DNA from 2 places in the Arthrobacter sp. Soc17.1.1.1 genome. Region 2 is predicted to be linked to the other one. Evidence: riboswitches for the same ligand, from Rfam matches in the RefSeq annotation. Region 2 holds a riboswitch; the other holds the start of a gene.
What was found. Region 2 has a riboswitch for thiamine pyrophosphate ahead of V6S67_RS16865 (3-oxoacyl-ACP reductase). Riboswitches for the same ligand answer to the same signal wherever they lie in the genome.

Region 1 (4,605 bases), 320 kb from region 2:
GGACCACTGCGGCGCTCACCCAGTCGATGCTGGCCAGGAGCGCCAGCGTGATCACCGCGGCGGCGAAGAGCTTGGACACCGGGTTGGCCCGCAGGAGCGCCCTCCCCGTGAGCACCGGGGTCAGGTAGTCGCCGCTCATCGGGCCACCAGCCGTCCTGCCCCGCCGGAGATGTGGAGGGTCGCGCCACCGAGGGCGGCGATGAACTCGGCGTCGTGCGTCACCGAGAGGACGGCCACGCCGTCGTCGACGAGTTCGCGCAGCAGGGTCACGAGTTCGGCCCAGGTCAGGGCGTCCTGGCCGAAGGTCGGCTCGTCGAGGATGAGGACGCGCGGGGCCGTGGCGAGCATCGTCGCCACGGACAGGCGCCGCTTCTCCCCGCCGGAGAGCGTGAACGGGTTCGCCTGCAGCAGGTGCGTGAGGCGCAGCCTCTCGGCCACCGACCCGATGCGCGCCGGATCCACGACCCCGCCCTGCCGCGGACCGAATGCGAGCTCGTCCGCGACGGTCGCGGTGAGGAACTGGTGCTCCGGTTCCTGGAACACGGTCCCGATGCGGCGGACCAGCTCCGCCGACCGCCACCGGAACGGGTCGCTGCCGGCCGGTCCCGCCAGGGCCGGTGCGGCGCGGAGGTGTCCGGCGCGCGGGCGCAGCAGTCCCCCCAGCGTCAGGGCCGCCGTCGACTTCCCGGCACCGTTGGGTCCGGTGATGCTCAGGGCTCCCCCGGACCGCACCTGCAGAGCGAGGCCGTCGACGGCGACCGGGCCGCGACGCGTCCGGGCGACGCCGAGGCCCTCCGCCGACAGGAGGGTCCCGCCCCCGGGCCCGGCGGGCAGCGTCCCGCCCACGGCCGGTGGCAGGCCGGGCACCCACACGCCGGCGGAGGCGAGGCGCGCCCGGGTGTCCTCCTGCACCAGGACGGTGGCGGGCGGGCCGTCGGCGAGGACACCGCCGTCGGCATCGAGCACGATCACGCGGTCGACGACGTCCGCCCACACGGCCACGCGGTGCTCCACGACGACGAGCGTCGCACCCGTGCGCTCGAGGACGCGGACCACGGCGTCGCGCACCTCCAGGACGCCGTCGGGGTCGAGGTTGGCCGTGGGTTCGTCGAGCAGGAGCAGGCCGGGTTCCATCGCGAGGACGGAGGCGAGGGCGAGGCGCTGCTTCTGCCCGCCGGACAGCGCCGTGGTGGGGTGGTCGAGCGGGAGGTCCAGGCCGACGTCGTCGAGTGCCCGCCCCACACGCTGCCAGATCTCCTCCCGTGGCACGGCGAGGTTCTCGGCGGCGAAGGCCACCTCGTCGCCCACGCGGGCGAGGACCACCTGCGTCTCGGGGTCCTGCAGCACGAGCCCGGCCCTGCCGCGCGCCGCGGCGGGGTGGACGCCGTCGAGCAGCAGCTCGCCCTCCTGCTCGCCCTCGTCGTGGCTGCCGAGCAGCCCTGCCAGCCCGTGCAGCACGGTGGACTTGCCCGCGCCGGAAGCCCCGAGGAGCAGCACGCGCTCGCCCGGCTGGAGCTCGAGGTCCAGCCGGCGTGCGGCGAAGGCCCTCCGGCCCGCGTGGCGCCACCCCCATCCCCGGGCGCGGACCCGCACCGCGCCCGGGGAGGGTCGGTCGGCTGCCGTCACACGTCCGCCGTCCGGCCGGCGGCGAAGGCGGACAGCACGCCCGTCCTCGCGAGTCCCCGCATGGCCAGCCAGGACAGCAGGCCCGCGATGACGACCCCGGAGATCCCGGCGAACAGCACGTAGAGCAGCTGGAACTCGATGCTCCAGAGCGCGTTGTAGAGGATGTTCTCGCTGATCGCCAGCGCCAGGCCCGCTCCGAGGCCGGCGAGGAGCGCGACGGAGAGGTTCCACTTGCGGTAGAGGAACAGCAGGAAGACGAGCTCCGCGCCCGCGCCCTGGATGGCCCCGGAGAGCAGGACGCTGAGCCCGAACTGCGTGCCGATGAGGGCCGAGACCGCCGCCGCGAAGGTCTCGCAGTAGATGGCGGCGCCGGGCTTGCGGATGATGAGCCCGCCGAGCACGCCGGCGATGAGCCAGCCGCCCGTGTACAGACCGCCGACCGGCGGGAAGCCTGCGGCGAGGATGCTGATGCCGGAGTAGCCGGCGGACCAGACGAAGAACAGCACGCCGACGGCGACGGCGATGACCGAGGCCACCACGATGTCGACGACGCGCCACTGCCTGGTGGTCCGGGTGCCCGGTAGGGCTGTTGATGATGCCATGGGATTCCTCCTGGGATGCAGGAGGGGATGGTGGCGGGCGATCACCGCAGCGACGTCCGTGCACCCTGAGAACTCGACTCCCTTCGCCGGTACTAGCCGGATCAGGTTCGAGGGTCTGCGGCGGTCCGCACTCTCAGCGCCCGCTCCGGCAGCATGCTGCGGATCGGCGCTCCCCTGTCGTTGTTGGTTGAGCGCTACCGATCCTACACCGGCGCGTCGCGCCGCCGTGCGCCGGTGTGCGGTCCGCAGGAGCCGGCCGAGCTGCCCCTGCGGAGGGGCGAGGAGCACGACTAGGCTAGGGCAAGGACTATTCGGACCAGAAGGAGAAACCATGACCCTGGTGTTCAAGTTGCTCGGCGTCGGCATGAGCGTCGGTGCGGGCTTCGTCGGGACGAAGCTCGTCGACTTCCTGTGGGAGAAGATCACGGGTGAGGCGCCCCCGAAGAGCAAGGACGGGCTCGAGAACACGCTGCGCTCCGCCCTGGTGTTCGCGATCATCTCGGGTGCCGTGAGCACCACGATCCAGGTGCTCACCAACCGCTCCACGCAGAAGGCCATCGAACGGTTCGCGAAGACCCGCGACCTGACCTGATCCGCCGCGGAGAGGGGAGGAGGGACGCCCGCCCCGGGTGTCCCTCCTCCCCTTCGTCGTCCTAGTCCGCGCCCTCGATGTGCAGCCCGGGTGTCACGGCCTGCACGATGCGATGCAGGCTCATGGCGATCGCGGCCGCCGCACCGAAGGGCACGTCCCGACTGGACGACTCGTAGGCCGCCGAGGCGAGTGCCTGCAGGCTCTCCTCCGCCGCGCGGAGGGTCGCGGCGTCGTCCTCCTCGACCGTCCAGAGATCGAGGACGTCGCCCACGGCGGTGAAGGCCCGCTGGAGGGGCGGCCGGACCGCCGCCGGGATGGGGTGCTCCCTGGACGTCCCGTGGAGCCCGTCCTGCAGCATGTTGGTGATGTTCAGCGTGTGGGCCGCGACGACCTCGAGGACCTCGACGTGCCGGTGGTCGCTCCGGACGTCGCGTGGGTGGAAGCGCCGCCGCACGTTGCCCTTGCGGCTCTCGTCCGCGTACTGCAGCGCGTTGCGCGCGTTGCGGGCCGACGCCTGGAGGTCGTCCCGCCGTTCCGACCAGCGCGGATCGTCGGTGTCCCAGTCCTCCTCGAGGGCCTCGCCCATCTCCTGCAGCTGGCGGGCGGCCGTCCTGCGGAGCCGGCTCATCTGGCCCACGGCGTCGTCCAGGTTGAGCGGCGGCAGGATCAGCGCGCTCACCGCGAGCCCCACGCCCACCCCCACCACCGTCTGGACGAAGTAGCCCAGCGAGTACCCGAGGTTCTCGTTGCCGATGACGAGGACGAACAGCCCGGCGGACGCGATCCCCGAGCCGCCGCCGGCCGTCCTCCTCAGGGCTCCCGCGAGGAGGACGCCCACCCCGACCACGAAGGCGATCGTCCCCCAGTTCGGCTCTCCGGCCCAGACCGCGACGTGGGCCAGGACGATCCCGATGGTGAGGCCGATGACCGTCTGCAGCCCCGACTTCAGCGTCCCGGCGACGGTCGGGTAGATCGCGAGCAGCGCACCGAGCGGCGCGTAGTAGGGGTACCGGGAGGCCTCTCCGGGGATGGCGAGTGCGATGGTCCAGGCGAGGGCCGCGGCGAGGGCGGCCTTCGCCGCGAGCAGGAGTTGCGGGTCGAGCACCGCGGACCGCAGGCGGTCCTTCAGGTCGTCGTCGAGGCGGGCGGCGAGGACGCCACGGCCGCGGGGAATCCTGTTCTTGGCCATCCGAGCAGTATCGCAGCCGCTCCTGACCGGACCCAGGACGCCGGGTCGCCGGGTCGCCGTCGTGGGTGCCGCCGCGGGGATGACCCGGGCCGGGCGCGTTCCCCCTCAGGGATGACGCGCCGGAGGGCGTTCATCCCTACGCTGGACGGGTCGAGGGAAGGAGCGGGCATGCGATTCGTGCAGAGCAGGACCCTCTGGTTCGTGGCCACCGTGCTGGTGGTGACGCCGATCCTCGTCGCCGCCCACACCGAGACCGGCCGGGGGCTGGAGACCGCCGTCCTCCTCAGTCTCGTGACGGCTGCCGCGATCGGGGGTCTCAACGCCGCCCTCCTCGGCCGCCGCGACCGCGGGCAGGCGCACGGCCGGGACGCACGAAGGACCGCCCCGGGCGGGACGGTCCTTCAGCGCGATCACCGGGACTAGGCGCGGGCCGTGCGCGCGGCCTGTTCGCTCCGCACCAGGGCCCTGTGCTCCTCGATGCGGGCCTGCTGCAGGGGCGTCCTGCGGTTCAGGGACCACGCGGCGCCGAGCAGGATGAACCACACAGGGGCCACGAACAGCGCCAGGCGGGTGTCCTCCGCCTGCGCGAGGGCGAC
Region 2 (4,605 bases):
GTGAACATCCGGTTCCGTGCGAATTCCTGGTGTCCACCCTGGGAGTGATGATTTCGAAGATCTCCCCGTCTTCGATGACTTCGCGGTCGTGGGCGCTTCCCAGTTGCTTGGAAGTGTCGACGAGTGCGTCAGGGCTGCCTTCGGTATCCAGGTGACCGCCCTTGACGAGCACCACAGTTCCGGCAGCCAGGGACAGTTTCCGGGCCTGGTCGAGAGCTGTAGGCCATTCTGCAGTGATTGGTTCGTCCACCAGTACGGCTAGTTCGGAAAGGTTGGGGGTCACCAAGTGAGCCTGGCTGACCAGGTCCCGCAAGGCGGTCTCGGCGTCAGCGGCCAGGAGCCGGTCCCCGCTGGTGGCAACCATGACAGGATCCAGCACCACCAGAGGCGGCCGTACCCGGGAGAGCCATTCCCGGACAACGGTAATGGTCGCGACGTCCCCCAGCATGCCGATCTTCACCGCATCGATCGTCACATCGTCACTGACCGCGTCGAGTTGTTCTTCGAGGAACTTCGTTGGTGGGGTGTGTACGGAGCGAACACCCCGCGTGTTCTGCGCCACCAGGGACGTAATCACCGCCATTCCATACCCGCCGAGAGCAGCGATGCTTTTCAGGTCGGCTTGAATGCCCGCACCCCCGGTCGGGTCGGTTCCGGCGATACTGAGGACCCGGGGAACATCGCGCAGGGTCAGATCACCTAGGAACACCATGCCTCCTTCAACGCTTTGGCCGCCGCCTCCGGATCATCGGCGGCACACACAGCAGATACGACGGCGACCCCAGCGGCACCGCTATCCCGCAAAGGGCGTAAATCCGCATTACTGATGCCACCAATTGCGACACACGGCAGGGAGCTTTCCGTAACGAGGGCACCGAAGCCACTGATCCCCAAAGGTTCGGGATGGTCTGGCTTGGTGGCGGTCGCGTGAATGGCGCCAACCCCTAAGTAGTCCACCGTCCCCTTGGGCAGCCCGTGTGCGGCTTGAATCTCGTTGCTGGTTGCCGCACTCAGGCCGACGATGGTCTCCGGTCCTACCAGGGCTCGAACGAGGTCCGCCGGCAGGTCGGACTGACCGACGTGCACCCCGGCGACCTGCGCTCCTGCCGCCCGGGCGGCCAGGAAGAGATCCACCCGGTCGTCGACCAGCACCGGAACCTTGCTTCCAACAGCATCTGCGACAGTGACGAGAATGTGCAGCAGATCCCGGGCCGAGGCTTCCTTGTCCCGCACCTGGACCATGGTGGCGCCTCCTGAAACCGCCTCGGCGGCAACAGCTGCAACGGTACGGGGGCGGCACTGCGCCGTGTCAGTTACCAGGTACAGCGGCAGATGCCGTGTCAGGTTCGCCGTGAAATCACGCCCGTTCACCGGGAATGGCCCGACATATCGACAGAACGAAGGCTCAACGTCGTGACGACGTCGTCGGGTGTGATGCTTGCAAGCCTGTCGAGGAATTCCATCGCGAAGCTTCCCGGGCCGTGTGCCTGCGTCGCGGCCTGCTCGGCGGCAACGGTGTAGACGCCGGTAGCCGCTGTGGCCGCCAACAGTGCATCGTCGGTCAGCGAAGCGAACGCGGCCATCACCGCACCGAGGGCGCACCCACCGCCTGTAACCCGCGTCAGCAGAGCGTCCCCGTTGGTCACACTTACCGTGTGTCCGTCCGGCCCGACGAGCAGATCCACCGCACCCGATACTGCCACCGCTGACCCGGAGGATACCGCCAGCTGCCTCGCGGACTCGATCGCGAACGAAGGGTCTTCGGTGGAGTCCACTCCGCGGCCTCCTGATCCTGCTCCAGCGAGAGCCAGGATTTCCGATGCGTTTCCACGGATGATGGTCGGGTGTTGCGCGGCAAGCTGATGCGCCAGCTGGGTGCGGACGGTCAGAGAGCCAACCGCCACCGGATCCAGAACCCATGGAGTTTTGGCGGCACGTGCGGCCTGAACCGCTTCGACCATCGCAGTCCGTTGCTCCTGCGTCGGAGTGCCCAGATTGATCAGCACCCCTGACGCTACGGAGGCGAACTGTCCGGCTTCCTCCGGTATGTCCACCATGGCCGGAGCTGCCCCTATGGCGAGCAGGACGTTGGCGGTGAAGTTGGCCACCACGGTGTTGGTGATGCTCTGCACCAAAGGACCCCGGGCCCTCAACTCCTCGAGCAGTGCAGCACACTCTGATGATGCGTAGCGAATAGCCATTCGCGACATCCCTTCGCTAGTTCGAACTAGATCAGGTTCAACGGGTATCGATTCTCAGCTGCACCGTCGGCGGGCAGCACCCCGTGTCACTACTGCCACCCTAACGTTTCCCAGCACATGGAACAGCAGCCACTTGTGGAAAGGCACTTGGCTCCCGTTAGAGCCAGCCGAAAGACACACAAGGGACCCCGGCTCTAAGCACATCCGGCTCGCGCCAGGACAGCGATCAAGGAATTTGCCTGGGTCTGCGCGCCGCCCGTGAACGCTACGGCCGTATTCAGAAGCCATGGCAGCACCAACTCCCGACGCAATCAGCACTTGCACTTGCACTTGCACTTGCACTTGCACTTGCAAAGCACCTCCCTGCGAGCCTGGTTCGCCTGGGATTTCGTGCCAGACCGAGAGGACCGTTCTCTGCTGGTCATCAACGTGCGTCCGGAACACCGCGCAAAACACCCCGCGTTGCCACGACCGTCTAAATCCACTCCGTCCCGGCGATTCGGCCAACCCTCCCACCGCCAGCCGGGGTTTAGTGTGGAAGTAGTGACACGGGGTGCCGGTTCTGGCTGGCTGAGATGACACCCGTTGAACCTGATCCAGTTCGTACTGGCGAAGGGATGTCCTCCCGACCCCTGCGGGTGTCGGTTCCGCATTCTGTCGCCCTGACTCCAGGGAAGTCCCTTTATGCAACTCAGAGAACAGATCGTGTTGATCACCGGTGGCGGCCGCGGACTTGGCTCCAGCATCGTGAGTGCCTTCGCCGCCGAAGGAGCGCGGGTGGTTATCAACTACCGCGCCAGCCACAAGGCCGCCCAGGAACTCGCAACTCGTGTTGGTCCGTCGCGGGCTGTAGCGCTGGAAGCTGATGTCACCGATCCCGAGCAGGTACGCGCCATGCTCGAACACGCACAGCAACACTTCGGAGCCCCGGTTACCACCGTGGTCAATAACGCGCTAGCGACTTTTTCCTTCAACGGTGACGCCCGCCCGCGCGCAGCTGAGGTTGGCTGGGACGCATTCGCAGACCAGTTCTACGGAAGTGTTCGCGGAGCCCTAAACACAACCCAGGCCGCTCTGCCCGGAATGCGGCACCAAGGGTTCGGGCGGGTCATCAACATCGGCACCAACTTGTTCCAAAACCCTGTAGTTCCCTACCACGACTACACCGCGGCAAAAGCGGCCCTGCTCTCCCTGACCCGCACCTTTGCCAAGGACCTGGGCCAGCACAACGTCACAGTAAACATGGTCTCTGGCGGCTTGCTGCGCACCACCGACGCCAGCGCAGCCACCCCCGAAGAGGTCTTCAACCTCATCGCATCCTCCACCCCACTGGGACGTGTCACCACGCCGCAGGAATTCGCGGACACAGTCCTCTTCTTCGCCTCGCCCTGGGCCCGGTCGATCACCGGTCAGAACTTGGTGGTCGACGGCGGCCTCGTCATGGACTGACCCGAGAAGCAACCCGGGCCGCACAAGTCTCGGGGCATCAGTCCGTCCGGTCAAGGGATCCTTTGGCGGGACTCACGCACCGGACCGATACACACGGTCTCGACCCTCGCACACAGGTGTAGCCGTGACTTGGCACGGGGCTTCATTGCAGCGCTTCTCGATCAGCCCGGCATCGTCGCCTTGGGGCGATTTTTGCGCAAGACCGGCGACGGCGAGTTGATGCACGCTATGGCAGGTGCGTGCATCCTCGTCGCGCTGAGGAGGTGTGCGCTGCTTCCCGCGCCTCCTGACTGGAGGTCATTGACAAGCGCCTCTCTAGGCGTAGGCGCCGTTGACCCGCCCCGTGTCGGGCGAGTCCACTGGTGGTACGCGAGGAGGTTGCTGTGAGAGGTGTGTTCGTCGGGCGCCTGATGAAGGCCGGTCGGCTCCTGATGGGAACCCGGACAGAGCGACGCACGGCGGTTGACGCCGAGGCTCGCGCAGTCACGACGCGGACGGGCGGATATGTGGTCAATATCGACGCCCAGAGGCTCGCCGACGTCGCGCGATCCGCCGGCCCCGAGGTGGAGATGTTTCTGCCCTGCCAGTTGGGCACCTACCTCGAACTCGGCGGGACCATTGCCGCGATCGTGGGCGTGGCAACAACGGACGACCGCTTCGACGCCGACACGCTCTCCGCGTTCACACTCGACGAGGCGCGGCGCGCGGAAGTGGAGAACCCACAAAAACAGTTCCCTATGTTCAGAAACACGGCGAACCCCATCTGTGTCCATGACGACGGGGACGCTTCAACCGTCTTGCGAATAAGAAATCGATACAGGGTCAGCGGGTGAAGGTGGGATGGGTGTTGTAAGGATTGAGTGGCGGGGTCGTTTTGAGGGTCACAGCGGGTATGCGGTGGAGGCACGCAGCTATACGAGCATGTTGCGGAACGCGGGATTTCGTGTCCGGGAGG

Region 1: another riboswitch for thiamine pyrophosphate. It lies ahead of V6S67_RS15185 (ECF transporter S component); the one in region 2 lies ahead of V6S67_RS16865 (3-oxoacyl-ACP reductase).

Annotation. Positions count from the first base shown of each region.
Region 1 covers NZ_JBAJII010000001.1:3,293,190-3,297,794, forward strand. Annotated here, with positions in the region: gene V6S67_RS15175 (energy-coupling factor transporter transmembrane component T family protein) at 1-139, opposite strand, end outside; gene V6S67_RS15180 (ABC transporter ATP-binding protein) at 136-1,626, opposite strand; gene V6S67_RS15185 (ECF transporter S component) at 1,623-2,228, opposite strand; TPP riboswitch at 2,290-2,414, opposite strand; gene V6S67_RS15190 (DUF4235 domain-containing protein) at 2,560-2,820, shown strand; gene V6S67_RS15195 (FUSC family protein) at 2,882-4,009, opposite strand; gene V6S67_RS15200 (hypothetical protein) at 4,178-4,432, shown strand; gene V6S67_RS15205 (amino acid permease) at 4,429-4,605, opposite strand, start outside.
Region 2 covers NZ_JBAJII010000001.1:3,610,156-3,614,760, forward strand. Annotated here, with positions in the region: gene thiD (bifunctional hydroxymethylpyrimidine kinase/phosphomethylpyrimidine kinase) at 1-712, opposite strand, end outside; gene thiE (thiamine phosphate synthase) at 700-1,371, opposite strand; gene thiM (hydroxyethylthiazole kinase) at 1,368-2,201, opposite strand; TPP riboswitch at 2,193-2,295, opposite strand; TPP riboswitch at 2,741-2,836, shown strand; gene V6S67_RS16865 (3-oxoacyl-ACP reductase) at 2,886-3,650, shown strand; gene V6S67_RS16870 (hypothetical protein) at 4,013-4,483, shown strand.